Regions from separate parts of the Microbacterium sp. GW821-FHT01D02 genome, predicted to be linked through region 2. Evidence: predicted binding sites of a transcription regulator. Region 2 holds the regulator's gene; each other region holds the start of a gene.
What was found. The regulator LexA, encoded in region 2, represses DNA repair genes until DNA is damaged. The targets are predictions, from matches to a motif close to TCGAACANNTGTTCGA.
Positions count from the first base shown of each region.

Region 1: imuA' (DnaE2-dependent mutagenesis accessory factor ImuA') is a predicted target of LexA. The motif match lies at 1,547-1,562, and genes of this name have one in related genera.
Region 3: recA (recombinase RecA) is a predicted target of LexA. The motif match lies at 1,666-1,681, and genes of this name have one in related genera.
Region 4: AC07VM_RS00845 (HNH endonuclease signature motif containing protein) is a predicted target of LexA. The motif match lies at 1,683-1,698, and genes of this name have one in related genera.

Region 1 is NZ_JBWKXB010000003.1:40,415-44,621, reverse strand. It holds gene AC07VM_RS13700 (type III polyketide synthase) at 1-40, opposite strand, end outside; gene AC07VM_RS13695 (CYTH domain-containing protein) at 104-718, opposite strand; gene AC07VM_RS13690 (response regulator) at 711-923, opposite strand; gene AC07VM_RS13685 (prepilin peptidase) at 974-1,444, opposite strand; gene imuA' (DnaE2-dependent mutagenesis accessory factor ImuA') at 1,576-2,355, shown strand; gene AC07VM_RS13675 (DNA polymerase Y family protein) at 2,352-3,887, shown strand; gene AC07VM_RS13670 (error-prone DNA polymerase) at 3,887-4,207, shown strand, end outside.
Region 2 is NZ_JBWKXB010000001.1:35,491-39,697, forward strand. It holds gene AC07VM_RS00185 (histidinol-phosphate transaminase) at 1-1,087, opposite strand, end outside; gene AC07VM_RS00190 (LysM peptidoglycan-binding domain-containing protein) at 1,134-1,502, opposite strand; gene lexA (transcriptional repressor LexA) at 1,791-2,477, shown strand; gene AC07VM_RS00200 (S9 family peptidase) at 2,580-4,207, shown strand, end outside.
Region 3 is NZ_JBWKXB010000004.1:7,221-11,427, reverse strand. It holds gene pgsA (CDP-diacylglycerol--glycerol-3-phosphate 3-phosphatidyltransferase) at 1-428, shown strand, start outside; gene AC07VM_RS17110 (CinA family protein) at 425-913, shown strand; gene AC07VM_RS17105 (helix-turn-helix domain-containing protein) at 1,055-1,363, shown strand; gene AC07VM_RS17100 (DUF3046 domain-containing protein) at 1,382-1,606, shown strand; gene recA (recombinase RecA) at 1,879-2,928, shown strand; gene AC07VM_RS17090 (regulatory protein RecX) at 2,928-3,794, shown strand; gene miaB (tRNA (N6-isopentenyl adenosine(37)-C2)-methylthiotransferase MiaB) at 3,844-4,207, shown strand, end outside.
Region 4 is NZ_JBWKXB010000001.1:166,942-171,148, forward strand. It holds gene AC07VM_RS00835 (ABC-F family ATP-binding cassette domain-containing protein) at 1-602, opposite strand, end outside; gene AC07VM_RS00840 (spermidine synthase) at 675-1,616, shown strand; gene AC07VM_RS00845 (HNH endonuclease signature motif containing protein) at 1,728-3,089, shown strand; gene AC07VM_RS00850 (P-loop nucleotide/nucleoside kinase family protein) at 3,206-3,766, shown strand; gene AC07VM_RS00855 (substrate-binding domain-containing protein) at 3,834-4,207, opposite strand, start outside.

The DNA.
Region 1 (4,207 bases), on a different contig from region 2:
CGATCGTCTGCAGCGATCGAAGCACAGGCGGTCGGCTCATGCTGTCACTCAAGCACTCCGCGCCGCCCCGGGGAAAGGGGTTGCGTGCGACCGCCGCCTCCGACTAGAACCCCAGAGCGCGGGCGAGCTTGGAACCGGATGCCGATTCGTGCCCTCCGGCAGCCTGCACGGCCCGCTCCACCGCATCGAAGAAGGCGGCGCGTCCCTCGTCGTCGGCCGGGGCGGCAGGACCGAGCTCCATCTCCCACTCCCGCCATTCGCGCTGCACGCCCTGGCGCAGGTCGGTGGCCCGCACCCGGTCGTCGACGAACTCCGCCACGATCCCGTCGGGTCCGGTGAGCAGGTACGCGGTGCGGTCGTTCTCGATCCGGGCGAGCGGAGTGAGCGGCGCGGTCGTCCATTCGGACACGGTCTCGGCGACGGCGGCCGGGAGCTCATTGCCCTCGGTGAGCGGCCAGCCGAGTTCCAGCCGGCCGTCCCCCTGCCGCGGCCCCTTCACGTGCCAGCCCTCATCGGGACCGCCGGTCCGGCGACGCAGCGCCACGCCGGCGCGGGAGAGCGCACCGTCGGCGGTGTCGAAGTACCGGGCGTCCAGCGCCCTGACCTCGCCCGTGCTCACGGTGTCGACGCCGGGGAGGGCGTCCCACCGCGGCAGCGGAGTCTCGGACTCCGCGTCGTACTTGCGCTCGACCTCGACGGTGCGGGAGGGCTCAGTCATCGTCGAGCGTGAGGTCCTCGAGCGACTCCTCGAACCAGTAGTCGACCTCGGTGGGACCGTCGGACGGACCGGTGTTCTGCGGTCCGCCGCGGCGGTTGTACACCACCTGCGTCTCGCTGTAGGGGACGATCAGCTTGTCGTCCGCGTCGCCGAGGGGGATGATCTGCCCGTCCAGCGGGCCGCCGTGAAGTCGCGCGAGTGCCATGTGCTTCAGGGTAGCGCCGTCCCTGCGGTATCGGCGCGAGGCGAGCGGAATCATCCGAGGACGATGCCGAGGAGCGCACCGGCGATCATCCACGGACCGAAGGCGATGCGCGTGGCACCGTCCGCCCGCCGCAGCAGGATGAGCACGAGCGCGTAGAGCGCGCCCAGCACGAAGGCCGAGGCGGCGCCGATCGCGAGCGACGTCCAGCCGTGCCACCCCAGCACGAGGCCGATGACGGCGGCGAGCTTCACGTCTCCCCCGCCCATCCCCGCACGGCTGATCCCCCGCAGGACCGCGTAGAACCCGCCGAGGATCAGCATGCCGAGCACGGCTCGGACGAGGTCCCTGCTCTGCCCGGTGCCCAGCGCGTCGATCCCGGCGAGCACGACCAGGCAGGCGAGCGTCGGCAGCACGATCCGGTTCGGCAGGCGGTGGGTGCGGGCGTCGACGACGACCAGCCATCCGCCGACGCCGACCAGCGCGACGTGCACGAGGGCGAGGAGAGCGAGCCGGATGTCCATCCCCGCAGGTTAGGAGATCTGCGACCCTCGCACGGGCCCCCTGTGGACAACCCCACCGATGTCCGATGTACGAACTATCGTCATTCCCACGACTTGGTATATTAGAATATATCTTCGAGAAAGGATGCAGGGTGATCGGTCTCGATGCGGTGGCCTCGCTCTCTCCGGCCGGGGACTCCCGAGCAGGTGAGGTACTGCGACTGCGCCGCGAGATCAGTCGGATGCAGCGGCGACGCAGCGAGCATACGCTGCTCCCCCTCGACCCCGCCCTCACCGCGCTCCTGCCGGAGGAGGGGCTGCAGACCGGCACCTCCTACACCGTCTCCCCCTCGCCCAGCCTCGTGCTCGCACTGCTCAGTGCCGCATCGCAGAAGGGGCACTGGTGCGCCGTGGTGGGCATGCCGACGCTCGGCGTCGAGGCGGCGGCCGCGTTCGGGATCGACCTCGCCCGCCTGATCCTGGTCCCCGAGCCCGGAGAGCGCTGGCTCGCGGCGACCTCCGCCCTGGCCGAGGTCGTGCCCCTGATCGTGGTGGCCCCCGGCTCACGGGCACGCGACGCCGACGTCTCCCGCCTGAGCGCACGCCTCCGCGACCGCGGATGCACCCTGCTCGTCACCGAAACGCCCGGCACCGGACGCTGGCCCCAGAGCGAAGGGACGATCCGTCTCCACGACCCGCACTGGCACGGCCTCGGCGCCGGCTGGGGGCTGCTCTCCGACTGCACGGTGACCGTCACGGCGCAGACCCGGCACAGCCCCCGTCCGTCGAGCGTGCGGGTGCAGCTGCCCGGAGGCCATGGCGCCGTCGAGGCCGTCGGGGCGGAGCTCACCGCGCTGCCCGCGCTCTCCCCGGAGACCGCCCCCGTCGAGGCGGCTCCCCCCGAGCTCCTGCGCTGGGCGGAGGCCGGATGAACAGCCCGCTCCGCGTCCTCGTGCTGTGGTTCCCCGATTGGCCGATGCGGGCGGCACTCGGCGCACCCCCGCATCCGCCCACCGCCCTGGTGCAGGCGAACACGATCGTCGCCTGCACCGCCTCCGCCCGGGAGCACGGCGTGCGCACCGGCCAGCGCCGCCGAGTCGCCCAGGGGCACCTCTCGTCCCTGCGGGTGCTCCCCCACGACCCCGACCGGGACGAGCGCGCCTTCCTCCCCGTGCTGCACCTGATCGAGAAGCACGCCCCCGGGGTCACGCTGCTGCGCCCCGGGCTCGCGATCCTCCGGGCCAGGGGCATCTCCCGGTACCACGGCGGAGAGGCGGAGGCGGCCGAGGCGCTCACCGCCGTCCTCGCGGAGGCGGGCTTCCCCGAGGTGCGGATCGGCGTCGCCGACGGTCCGTTCACCGCGGAGATCGCCGCGCGGGGTCCCGTGCCCTGCACGGTCGTGCCCCCCGGCGGCTCTCGGGAGTTCCTGGCCCCGTACCCCGTGCAGGTGCTGCGGGACGAGCAGATCGCCGGTCTCCTCCTCCGGCTCGGAGTGCGCACCCTCGGCGAGTTCACCGCCCTCGCCCCGCTCGATGTGCGCGACCGCTTCGGCGAGCACGGCGCCCGGCTGTACGCGCTCGCCGCCGGCGCCGACTCCCGTCCGCTGACGCCTCGTCCCCCCGATCCCGAGCTCGTGCGGAACATCGAGTTCGACTCGCCGCTGGGCGGTGCGGATCAGGTGGCGTTCGCGGTGCGGCAGACGGCCGACGCGGTGATGCTCGCGCTCGGCGATGCCTCGGTCGTCTGCACCGAGGTGCGGATCGATCTGACCGACGACAACGGCGTGGTCTTCTCCCGGTCCTGGCTGCATCCGACCTGCTTCGACGCCTCCGACCTCGTCGACCGTGTGCGCTGGCAGCTGGAGGCACTGGCGGCGCAGAGCGCGAAGGATCCGGTCGACGAGGCGCGGGCGTTCGGCGGGATCGTCGCGGTGCGCGTCATCCCGGTGGCCGTGGACGATGCCGCCCATCACCAGCCGGGGCTCTTCGGCTCGGGTACCGATGAGCGCCTGCACCATGCGGTCTCGCGCGTGCAGACCATGCTGGGGCATCAGGGCGTGGTCACCGCCGCGGTCGCGGGCGGTCGCTGGCTGGCCGACCGTCAGGTGCTCACCCCCTGGGGAGAGCGCACGGTCGCGCCGAGGGACCCGGGGTCGCCCTGGCCGGGGAGCCTCCCGGATCCGCTGCCCGCAGAGGTGTTCCTGCCCCCGCGTCCGATCGGGGTGCTCGCCGCGGACGAGACCACGGTCGGCGTGGATGAACGCGGGGCGCTCTCGGACGACCCCGCCCACATCGACGGAGCCGCCGTGCAGGCCTGGGCCGGCCCCTGGCCCGTCCACGAGCGACGGTGGACGGCCGGCGGCGGGAAGAGAGGTCATCGGCTGCAGATCGTCGACGACCTCGACCGCGCCTGGCTGGTGTTCCACACCGGCGAGCGCTGGTGGGCCGAGGGGCGGTACCGCTGATGGGCTGGCACAACCCGCCACTGTCCTGGGACGAGCTGGAGCGCACCCTCAGCGGGGAGGAGTCGGCGCCGCACCCCCCGGGTGCCGAGCCGCGGGGGCAGCGGACCGATCCCGGACCGGTGAGCCGTCGCCGCAAGCGCACCCCTCCCACCGCCGTCGCCCGCCCCGAGGACGCGGTCCCCTACGCCGAGCTGCACGCGCATTCGTCGTACTCGTTCCTCGACGGGGCGTCCTCTCCCGAGGACCTCCTCGCCGAGGCCGAGCGCCTGGGCCTGACCGCACTCGCCCTCACCGACCACGACGGCTTCTACGGTGCCGCG
Region 2 (4,207 bases):
CCGATCCTATCGAGGCCAGTGCGTCCAGGAATGCAGTGGTCTCGGCCTCGGTGCCGGCGCTCACCCTGAGGTGACCGGGGATGCCGACATCGCGCACGAGCACGCCCCGATCGAACAGCTGCTGCCAGGTCGCCTTCGGGTCGGCGACCCCGCCGAAAAGCACGAAGTTCGACCACGACTCATGCGGCGTGTAGCCGAGAGCCTCGAGCGTCGCCGTGATCCGATCGCGCTGCTCGATGATCTCCTCGACCATCCCGAGCATCACGTCGGCGTTGCGCAGCGCCGCCACGGCAGCCGCCTGCGTGAGCGCGCTCAGGTGATACGGCAGGCGCACCAGACGCAGCGCGTCGATGAAGGCCGGGTCGGCCGCGAGGTAGCCGACCCTGGCCCCGGCGAAGGCGAACGCCTTGCTCATGGTGCGGGACACCGCGAGCCGGGGACGCCCCTCGAGCAGGGTCAGAGCAGAGACCGCGTCGTGCGGAGCGAACTCCTGGTAGGCCTCGTCGACGATCACGATGCCGCGAGCAGCCTCGTAGACGGCCTCGATGACGTCGAGGCCGAGGGGCGTGCCCGTCGGATTGTTGGGCGAGCAGAGGATGACCACGTCGGGGTCGGCGGCGCGCACCTGCTCCGCCGCCTCCTCCGGGGTGATCGTGTAGTCGGGCTGCCGGGTGCCCGCGATCCAGCGCGCGCCGGTCCCCTGCGCGATCAGCGGGTACATCGAGTACGTGGGCGCGAAGCCGAAGGCCGTTCGGCCGGGACCCCCGAAGGCCTGCAGGATGTGCTGGAGGACCTCGTTGGAGCCGTTGCCCGCCCAGATCTGCTCGGCCGAGAGGCCGTGGCCCAGGTAGTCGGCGAACGCCTCGCGCAGCGCGGTGAACTCCCGGTCGGGGTAGCGGTTGACCTCGTGGATCGCCACGGCGATGTCGTCGAGGATGTCGCTCGCGACGGCATCCGGAATCGGATGCGTGTTCTCGTTCACGTTGAGCGCGATCGGGAGCGGCGCCTGCGGTGCTCCGTACGGAGTCAGTCCACGAAGATCGTCACGCAACGGCAGATCATTGAGGGAGAGGGTCACCCTTCCCATGTTAAGCCGCTCGTCGAGCGGATGACGCAAAGTTGCCGCGGGCGGCTCAGTTCCCGTACTGAGCCGGGATCGCGAGCTCCTGACCGATCTGGAGACCGCCGCCGCGCAGCAGGTTCATCCGGCTGATGTCGCCGATGACGTCGCGCGGGTCGGCGTCGGGAGCGACCGAGGTCGCGATCGACCACAGCGTGTCCCCCGGCATGACCGTCACGGTCTCGATGCTCGCCGCCGGCGCATCAGAACCGGAGGCGATCGCGCTGCCCCCGCTGAGGGCGGCGAAGGCGATGCCCACGGCGAGGGGCACGGAGGCGAACGCCAGCAGCACGGCCCGACCTCGCATCGTCAGCCGGAGACGCGTGGTTGGACGGGCCGACGCCGGGATGACTGCTGCGGTGCTGAAGCTGATGCTGCTCATGTCGTGCTCCTTAGCCTGTCCCGAAGCGGGGAAGCCCCGGGGAAGTTGGCGTAGCGTTCGCATTCGCGTCTCGGCCGGGAGCCGTGAATGCGAAGCTACGTACCGAAGATATCTTCGAGTTCGAACATCTGTCAAGTATTCTTCGAAACCACCTCCGAAAATCGGCCGACACGCTCGAACAGATCTTCCAGATCCGGTCGATTCTCGGATACGGTTTCGATAAGAACACCCCACCACGGGCCTCCGACATTCGAAGAGGGACGTCGGATCACGCACTTAAGGAGCACCATGAGCGAGAACTCTGCCCCCGAGTCGGAGGCACCGCGGACGCGCCGGCGCAAGAGCCTGAGCCCCAAGCAGATGGCGATCCTCGAGGTCATCCAGAGCTCGATCGCGAACCACGGCTACCCGCCGAGCATGCGCGAGATCGGCGATGCCGTCGGTCTCAAGTCGCTCTCCAGCGTGACCCACCAGCTCGGCCAGCTCGAGCTGAGCGGCTACCTGCGGCGCGACCCCGGCAAGACCAGGGCGATGGAGGTGCTCATCGACCTGCCCGGCACCAGCACCGAGAACCCCGCTGACGTCGCGACTCCGGTCGGCGACGCCGCGCTCGTGCCCCTGGTCGGGCGGATCGCGGCCGGAGTGCCGATCACCGCGGATCAGCAGGTCGAGGAGATCTTCCCCCTCCCGCGGCAGCTCGTGGGCAAGGGCGACCTGTTCATGCTCAAGGTCTCCGGCGAGTCGATGATCGACGCCGCCATCTGCGACGGGGACTGGGTCGTCGTCCGCTCGCAGAGCAACGCCGAGAACGGTGAGATCGTCGCCGCGATGCTCGACGGCGAGGCCACGGTCAAGGTGCTGCGTCGCCGCGACGGGCACACCTGGCTCCTCCCCCGCAACTCGGCCTTCGAGCCCATCCTCGGCGATGAGGCCGTGGTGCTCGGCAAGATCGTGGCGGTGCTCCGCGCGGTCTGACCCGTCAAGGAACGACGAAGGCCCTCCCGGAGCTCCGGGAGGGCCTTCGTCGTCCCGGGCACGAGTGTGACGCCGCGTGCCGTCGGCCCATAGGCTCGAAGCATGTCGTCGTCCCCGTACGGTTCCTGGTCCTCGCCCTTCTCCGCCACGTCCGTCGCGGCTTCCTCCCCCCGCATCGACGGTGCACGCTTCGTCGGCGCGGAAATCTGGTGGGGAGAGTCGGTCCCGGCCGAGAAGGGGCGCGTGACCGTGCGGAGCTCCTCCGGCGCCGAGATCCTCCCCGCCCCCTGGAGTGCGCGCTCCCGGGTGCACGAGTACGGCGGCGGCGCCTGGACGGCCGATGCCGACGGCACGCTGTACTTCGTCGACGCCGGCGACCAGCGCGTGCATCGCCTGGCGTCCGGCGACCTTCCCGTGCCCCTCACGCCGCCCGGGCCCTCCCACGGTGGTCTGCGCGTGCAGGACGGCCGTCTGCTGGCGGTGCGCGAAGACCTGTCGACGACCCCGCACACGCGCGCGGTCGTCGAGATCCCGATCGACGGCTCCGCCTCCGACGACCCGACGGCCATCCGGGTGATCGCACAGGGGGACGGGTTCTTCGCCCACCCCGCGCTCTCCCCCGACGGGACCCGCGCCGCCTGGGTGGCGTGGGAGCGCGGACGGATGCCGTGGGAAGACGCCCGCGTGCAGATCGCCGAGGTCGATGGCGGGCACCCGCACACGGTCCCGTCGCGGACGGCGCTGCAGCCCGAGTGGACGAGCGACACGGAGCTGCTCTTCGCCGACGCACCCTACGACCGCTGGGAGCTGTACCGCCTGACGGTCGACGGCGTCGAGCCCTCCGGCGCTCCGCAGCCGCTCGCCCCCGCCGACGCGCCGGCGGACGCCGACACCGGCTACGGCCTGTGGGTGCTCGGCAACCGCTGGTTCCGTCCCCTCGACGACGGACGCATCGTCGCCGTCCGCACGAACGGCCGCGACGAGGTCGTGGTCTTCGACGACGACGGCGGCACGGTGCTGGTCGACCTCCCCGCCGATGGACACGTGAGCGTGGACGACGTGGACGGGACGCGCGTGCTCCTCTCCGGGAACGGCTCCCGCGTCGCACCGGGACTCTGGTGCGTCGACACCGACTCCGGAGAGGTCTTCGCGGTGCGCGGCGGCGAGCCCGTCGATCCGCAGTGGATGCCCCCTGCCCTGTCGATCGAGGTCGACGGTCCGCACGGTGCCGTGCACGCCTTCGCGTATCCCCCGGCCCATCCGGAGGCGACAGCGCCCGAAGACGAGCTCCCGCCCTACGTCGTGCTCGTGCACGGGGGGCCGACGGCCCACGTCACGGGCGCGACCTCTGCGGCGGTCGCCTTCTACACGAGCCGCGGCATCGGCGTGCTCGACGTGAACTACGGCGGGTCGACCGGGTACGGCCGCGCCTACCGGGAGCGCCTGGACGGGCAGTGGGGCGTCGTCGACGTCGACGACGTGATCGCCGCCGCCCGCGGCCTCGCCGACGCCGGGCTCGCGGATCCCGCCCGCATCGCGATCCGCGGCGGATCGGCCGGCGGATGGACCGTGCTGTCCGCCCTGGTCCGCGGAGGGACCTTCGCCGCCGGGATCAGTCGCTACGGCGTCGCCGACCTGCGGATGCTGGCCGCCGAGACCCACGACTTCGAGGCGTCCTACCTCGACGGCCTGGTCGGGCCGCTCCCCGAGTACGAGCACGTGTACATCGA
Region 3 (4,207 bases), on a different contig from region 2:
GGATCTCCACCGACTGGGTCGACGGCTACCTCGCGCGCAAGTACGACATCGTCAGCGACTTCGGCAAGCTCTGGGACCCGATCGCCGACAAGCTGCTCACCGGAGCGGGCTTCGTCGGACTCGCCATCCTCGGCGAGGTGAACTGGTGGATCGTCGCGATCATCCTGGTGCGGGAGTGGGGGATCACGATCCACCGGCTCATGGTGGCCAGCGAGCACGTCGTCGCGGCGGCCTGGATGGGCAAGATCAAGACGGCGTTCCAGGGCGTGGCCCTCGGGTGGGCGCTGCTGCCGCTGCACTACCTCATCGGCCTCGACGCGTGGACCCTGATCACGTTCGTCCTGATGCTCATCGTGCTGGTGCTGACGGTGGCGAGCGGGATCGACTACATCGTCGCCCAGGTGCGCGGTTCGCGGCAGAAGTCGTGAGCGAGCGGGCCTCCGCCGCGGTGCTGTCGGCTCTGGCCCGGCGTGGCTGGACGCTCGGGGTCGCGGAGTCTCTCACGGGCGGGGCGCTGTGCGCGGAGATCGTCTCCGTCCCCGGGGCTTCCGCCGTGCTCCTCGGTGGAGTCACCGCCTACGCGACACCGGTCAAGAACACGGTCCTCGGCGTCGATGCCGACCTCCTCGCCGCGCATGGTCCTGTGCACCCGCAGGTTGCGCTGGAGATGGCGGACGGAGTGCGTCGCGTGGTGAGCGTCGACGGACGGGCGGCCGATGTCGGCGTGTCGACCACGGGCATCGCCGGGCCGGACTCGCCCGACGGGCAGCCGGTCGGCACGGTGCACATCGGCGTCGTGACGCCCATGGCGGCGCGGACGATCGAGTTCCACCTGCAGGGCGACCGCGCGGCGATCCGCGAGCAGACCGTCGTCGTGGCGCTGGAAGCGCTCCTCGAGTCGATCGCGGAATAGCGACGGCCCCGCACCGGTTACTACCTACGTGCTCACATTCAAACCACAGAGTGCAGGGGTAGATTCTGTGCAGGCCAGCGGTACTAGACTGGCTGTCTCATCGGGGGACACCTCGATCGAAAACACGGGGAGGAGGTTCCGATGATTCTTGTACGACAGGAAATCGGCGATGTGCTGAGGGACTTCCGCCTGCAGAAGGGGCGTACGCTCCGGCAGGTCGCGAGCAAGGCGTCCGTCGCACTCGGCTACCTCAGCGAGGTCGAGCGCGGGCAGAAGGAAGCGTCGAGCGAGATCCTCGCCTCCGTCGCCGACGCACTCGACGTTCCCATCTCGACGATCATGCGCGAGGTCGGAGATCGCATCTCCGTGCTCGAGGGCATCCAGGTCTTCCCCGATGTCGTCCCCGACGACCTCGTGGCGTCGATCGAGCCCCAGCTCTCGCTGCACTGATCCGCGGTCACCGAAGCGATGCGTCGTAGCGAGTTCCTTCGCGCCGTCGATGACGAGTTCCAGACGCGGGCGACGTCGCTGGTCCATGATCTGAGCCTGACCGCGCTCCGCGGTCGTACGGCGGTGGAGGCTCTGGCCGACGGCACGCCGCCCCGCGAGATCTGGCTGGCGCTGTGCGCCGAGATGGACGTGCCCGAGAGCCGGCGCTACGGCGTCGGCCGACAGGAGCCCCGCGGCCGTTGACCGTCCCCGGGGTGATGTCCGGTGCGTACGGCAACCGCCGATCGAATCTCGGCGTGTCGTCGAAGATCTGTTCGAAACGGGCGTAGTCTTCTGCACAAGTGGTTCAGGGATTCTGTTCTGCACGGTACGTGAGTTCGCCGAGACGATGTCGGTGGCCCCTCCTACGGTGGAAAACAAGCCGAAGAGCCATTACGCCTTGTCGGAGAGTTTCTCCCAACCGGGAGAGCCGCGACAGCCTACAGGCGGCACCACGCGCGCAGAAGGAGCACATCATGCCATCACCCGCCGACCGCGAGAAGTCCCTCGAGACCGCCCTCGCCCAGATCGACCGCCAGTTCGGAAAGGGCTCGGTCATGCGGCTGGGCAGCGATGAGCGCGCCCCCGTGGCCGTCATCCCCACCGGCTCCATCGCCCTCGACGTCGCCCTCGGCGTCGGCGGACTCCCGCGTGGCCGCATCGTCGAGATCTACGGACCGGAGTCCTCGGGTAAGACGACGCTCACCCTGCATGCGATCGCGAACGCCCAGCGTGCCGGAGGCATCGCCGCGTTCATCGATGCCGAGCATGCGCTCGACCCCGACTACGCCGCCAAGCTCGGCGTCGACATCGATGCGCTCCTCGTCTCGCAGCCCGACACGGGTGAGCAGGCGCTCGAGATCGCCGACATGCTCGTGCGCTCCGGCGCGATCGACCTCATCGTCATCGACTCCGTCGCGGCGCTCGTGCCGCGCGCCGAGATCGAGGGTGAGATGGGTGACTCGCACGTGGGTCTGCAGGCTCGCCTCATGTCGCAGGCGCTGCGAAAGCTCACCGGTGGTCTGAACCAGACGAACACCACCATGATCTTCATCAACCAGCTCCGCGAGAAGATCGGCGTCTTCTTCGGCTCGCCGGAGACCACCGCCGGCGGTAAGGCGCTCAAGTTCTACGCCTCGGTCCGCATGGACATCCGCCGCATCGAGACGCTCAAGGACGGCACCGACGCTGTCGGTAACCGCACCAGGGTCAAGGTCGTCAAGAACAAGATGGCCCCGCCCTTCAAGCAGGCCGAGTTCGACATCCTCTATGGTGTCGGGATCTCCCGAGAGGGCAGCCTGATCGACTTCGGCGTCGAGCATGCGATCGTGAAGAAGTCGGGCTCGTGGTACACCTACGACGGCGACCAGCTGGGTCAGGGCAAGGAGAACGCCCGGACGTTCCTGCTCAACAACCCCGACATCGCCCTGGCGATCGAGACGCAGATCAAGCAGAAGCTCGGTATCGGTGCACAGGTCGCCGCGCCTGCGGCGGCAGACGAGCTCGCTGAGCGTCGTCCGGCCTGATGAACGACACCCGTGGGGGCGATCCCGACCGGATCGCCCCCATCATCCCCCTCTTCGGCGGTGCCTCGAAGAAGACGACTCCGACGCCCGAGAGCACGGAAGTCGAGGCCGACGACGCCACGGAAGTCGTGCCGCGGCGGACCGGCGATGCCGGTCCGTGGCGTTCGACCTGGGACGCCCCGCCGGCGGGATCCGCGGCAATCGAACCGGGCGATGCGGGAAGCCCGAGCGACCGTCATCCCGCTCGAGGGGCGACAGGTCGCACCGGGGCGAGTTCGTCCGACTCGGCGAAGCCGGCGCCTCGTCTCCGCGCGCTCGACGTCCCCGAAGATGAGGGCACCGCAGACGCCGCGTCTCTCGACGAGGCCCGTGCCTCCGCCGAGGAGTCTCTCGTCCGCAAGCTGCGCGCGCGGTCGCTCTCCATCTCCGAAGCCCGGCAGGTGCTGCGGGGATACGAGCTCGACAGAGGCACGGTCGACGACGTGATCGACGACTTCTGCCGCCGAGGCTATCTCGACGACGTCGCCCTGGCCGGCGTCCTGGTGACCTCCGGCGTGGAGCGCAAGGGGCAGGGGAGAGTCGCCCTGGCTCGTGCTCTCGCTCAGCGCGGCATCCCTCGCGACGTCATCGACGGCGCTCTCGACGAGCTTCCCGACGACGACGACGAGCGCGCGCTGGAGTTCGCCCGCACCAAGGCCCGGTCGCTGAGCCGACTCGACCACGACACCGCTCTCCGACGTCTGGTGGGTCAGCTCGCACGTCGGGGCTACAACGGCGCCGTCGCGATGAAGGCGGCGAAGGCCGCGCTGCGGGAGACGACTTTCGGCGGGTCCACTTCCGGCGTCCGCTTCGTCGATTCGGACTGATCGCCCGACGCCGCTGCGGCTCGGCAACGGCTCGTACAATGGGTTGATCATGACTATTCCGCGCAGTGAACCGACGATCATCAGCGCGTCGTCGGCGGCCGTCGACGACGACGGTCGACAGCGATCGTATGAAGTGCGCACCTTCGGGTGCCAGATGAACGTGCACGATTCGGAGCGGCTCTCCGGATCCCTGGAGAGCGCCGGCTATGTGCGCGCTGCCGAGGGTGCCGAAGCCGACGTCGTGATCATCAACACGTGCGCGGTCCGCGACAACGCCGCCGGAAAGCTCTACGGGACGCTCGGTCACCTCGCGTCCGTGAAGCGACGGAAGGACGGCATGCAGATCGCCGTCGGTGGCTGCCTCGCGCAGATGGACAAGCAGGCGGTGCTCGACAAGGCACCGTGGGTCGACG
Region 4 (4,207 bases), 130 kb from region 2:
ACGATGCGGTCGTGCACCTCCCAGGTCTCGGTGCTGATCTCGTCGAGGAACCACCGGTCGTGGGTCACGACCATGAGGGCGCCCGAGTTCGGGGACCAGCGCTTCTTGAGGTGTCCCGCGAGCCAGGTGATGGCCTCGACGTCGAGGTGGTTGGTGGGCTCGTCGAGCGCGATCACGTCCCAGTCGCCGGTGAGCAGCTTCGCGAGCGAGACGCGGCGCCGCTGACCACCGCTGAGGGAGCCGATCTCGGCGTCCCAGGGCAGATCGGTGAGCAGTCCTTCGATGACGTCGCGGATGCGCGCATCGCCCGCCCACTCGTACTCCGGGGTGTCGCCGACGACGGCGGCGCTGATCGTCAGGTCGTCCGGCAGGTTGTCGGCCTGGTCGAGCACGCCGATGCGGGTGCCGCCGCGCACCGTGACGCGTCCGGAGTTCGGCTCCTTGATGCCGGCCAGCATCCCGAGGAGGCTGGACTTGCCGTCGCCGTTGCGGCCGACGATGCCGATGCGATCGCCCTCCTCGATGCCGAGGGTCACGGAGTCGAAGACGACTCTGGTCGGGTATTCGAGGTGCAGGGCTTCAGCCCCGAGAAGATGTGCCATGTTCCCTCCAGGGTAGCCGCGCGCGGTGGGCGCCACGGCCGTCCTCGGCTCCACCCGACCTAAGATCGACTGGTGCCAAGGAATCGCCGGGTGTTCTCGCTCATGCTCGATGACCGCAGGGCGAAGCTGATGCAGTCGAAACGGCGACCCGGTCGCTACGAGCTCAGCGTCGACGGGATTCCGCAGTCCGTCGTCTCCATGACGGAGCCCACCGACCTCGAATACGCGTACATCCAGCACATCGCCCGGGCGATGGATGCCGTGGCGGAGCCCGGTGCGCCGCTGTTCACCGTGCATCTGGGCGCCGGAGCCCTCACGCTGGCACGCTATGTCGAGGCCACGCGCACCGGATCGCCTCAACTCGTCGTCGAGTTCGAACCCGCTCTCTACGAAGCGGTGATCGCCGCGCTGCCGCTGCCCGCCGGCACGGATCTGCGGGTCATCTTCGGCGATGCACGAGCGGTGGCGGACGCGGAGCTTCCGGGCGAGGACCTTCCGGGTGAGGAGCGATCGTCCCTGCCGTCCTCCCCGTCCCCCGCGCTCGGCGTCGCAGCCACCGGTCGGACCGCGGTCGACACCGACTGGGTGGACGCGCGCTTCACCGTCGTCGATCTCTGGGACGCCGCCGTCATCCGGCATCGCGTCGCCAGCCAGGAGTTCTACCGCCGCGTCGCCGCGCGCTCGGCAGCAGGCGGCGTCGTGGCGGTGAACCTGCTCGACGGGCATCCGTTCGAGTACTCACGGCGGCAGGCGGCCACCCTGAGCACCGTGTTCGATCACCTCGCCGTCGTTCTCGACGCCGAGCCGAACGATGACGAAGGACCCCTCGGCAACGTCGTCATCTTCGCGAGCGACGAGCCGCTGCCCGTCGTGACGACCCCGGAGCTCCTCGGCACACCGCAGCCCCACATGCTCCACGGCGATTCGCTGCGGTCGTGGATCGGCGAGGCGCGCATCATGACCGACGCCGACGGCACCGACTCCCCCGACCCCGACGACCCGATCTGGAACTAGCGCTCAGCTCGCGGAACCCCTCCCCGCGGATCGGTGGGCCGGTGTCGATCGGATGCCGGCATCCCGGTGAACATAGTTTCGAATGTCGGTGGTCCGTGATGGACTGAGGTCATGACAGCACTGCTCGACGCGACGGATTCCCAGATGGCGATGCTCGCCGATCTGGTGGCGTCGCTCGAGGCGGCGGAATCGACGTTGAGCAGCATGCAGGCGGCCCGCGACGGCATGCTCGCGATGGCCGGGCGCCTCGCGGTCGACATCGCTCGTGAGGCCGCGCATCCCGACCATGGCGACATGGCGATCCGCACGGTCGCCGCCGAGATCGGTGCGGCGCAGCATGTGAGCGACCGCACGATCGAGCGGAGGATGGCCGAGGCTTCCTGGCTGGTCGAGCGGTTCCCGACGGTGTGGGAGGCGCAGGGCGAAGGACGTATCAGCGCGGCGCATTCGCGGGTGATCGTCGACGCGGGAGCGCATCTCGACGATGCCGAGGATCGCGCCGCGTATGCCGCGGAAGTGGTGGAGCTCGCCGCGACGGAGTCTCCGAATCGTCTGCGCCGGATCGCACGGCGGCTTGCCGAACGGTTCCAGGAACGCAGCGTCACCGAGCGGCATCTCGATGCGCGCGCCCAGCGGCGGGTGTGGGTGAAAGACCTCGACGACGGGATGGCCGAGCTCGGAGCGCGGGGACCCGCCGTCCTCCTGCACGGGATGCTCGACCGTCTGTCGCAGATGGCGCATGCGGTGAAGGAGGAGAACGGCAGGGCGGCGAAGCATGCCGGCGCCGATCCCGGTGCCGATCCCGGTGCTGATCCCCGCGCCGCTGCCGGCACCGCACAGCCTCCCGTGGATGAGCGGACGATCGACCAGCTGCGCGCCGACCTGCTCGCCGATCTCGTGCTCACCGGAACCCCTGTGGGGCATGACACGACGGACGGACTGCTGAGCGAGATCCGCGCCAGGGTCGAGGTCACGGTGCCGGTGCTCACCCTGATGGACGATGGCTCCTCGCCGACGTCTCCTCCTGCCGAGCTCGACGGTGTGACACCGATCGATTCGGCGACCGCTCGGACGCTCGCTGGCTCGGCGACGGGCTGGGACCGCGTGCTGACGCATCCGATCTCGGGCGGACTGCTCGCGGTAGACCGCTACCGTCCGGGTGAGCAGCTGCGACGGCACCTCCGCGCGCGAGACCAGCGCTGCCGGTTCCCCGGATGCGGGATCGCGGCGCGGAAGTGCGACCTCGACCACAATCATGCGGCATCGGCAGGCGGTGCCACCGCGGATGGGAACCTCTCCGCGTTCTGTCGACGACATCACATGCTCAAGCACCACTCCCCCTGGCACGTCGAACAGCGCCCGGGCGGGATGCTGGCGTGGACGAGTCCGACGGGTCGCGCGTACATCGACCGCCCGCCACCGCAGCACACGGTGACCTTCACGAGCGCCGACGAGATGCCCGTTCCGTTCTGAGCTGCGCCTGGAGTCGGCGCATCATCCGGGTTGCGGAATCACCGGCAGACGGCGAATAGGGTGTGAGCCGGGGGGAATCGATGGACCACGACCACACAGCAGAGGCCGGAGCTCCGGTGAGGACGGAAGGCGGCTGCTGCATCTTCGTCAACGGCCTCCCCGGATCCGGCAAGTCCACCTACGCACGGAACTTCGTCAACGCCCGGCGCGGATGGCTCAATCTCGACGTCGACCTGTTGCGCGGACTCCTGGGTACGGCGTCTGTGGACTTCGTTCAGGCCGGTGCGGAGGTCCAGCCGCTCGCCCTGGCCGTCCTCAGAGAGCAGATCATCTCCGGAGGGAACGTGATCTTCCCACAGCTCTTCTTCATCCCCGCGGAGGCCTCCGCGTTCGAGGACGCGGTCCTGGCGAGCGGCGGAAGGATACGACGCACGCTGCTCCGCGAGGACGTCGCCGAGTGCTGGCGCCGCGTCCAGGCGCGGGCACGACAGGATCCCGCCCACTCCGTGGAGCGCGGGATCCTCGCCCTGCTCACGGACGCCGGCGGCGTCGCCGAGCTGGAGCGGATGGAGCGGCAACTGTCCGCGTGGTCGGACCTCGCCGATCCGCCCCTCCTCATCACCGCGGCGATGCCCCACGAAGAGCTCGCGGCGCTCGCGACCACCCCTCATCCGTGACACGACGAACCGCCCGGACCCGAAGGCCCGGACGGTTCGTGTGTCCGTGTGGACGGTGTCGTGAGACTTACTGGTACGACTTCACGATCTCGAGGAGGCTCGGGACGTTGGCGTAAGCCTCGGCCGCGTTCTCCTTCGTGACGATGATCGGGTCGAGCAGGTAGGCCGGAACGACCTTCACGCCGTTGTCGTACTGCTCGGTGTCGTTGACGTCGACCTTCTCGCCCTTCTGGAGCTGGCCGACCATCTTGATGGACTGCTCGACGAGGAGCGTGGTGTCCTTGTTGATCGTGGAGTACTGGATGCCCTCCATGATCGACTTGACCGACTCGACCTCGGAGTCCTGACCGGTGACGACCGGGACATCCTTGCCGGCGCCCTGCACCGAGGTGATGATGGCGCGAGCGAGCGTGTCGTTCGGGGACAGGACGCCGTCCAGCG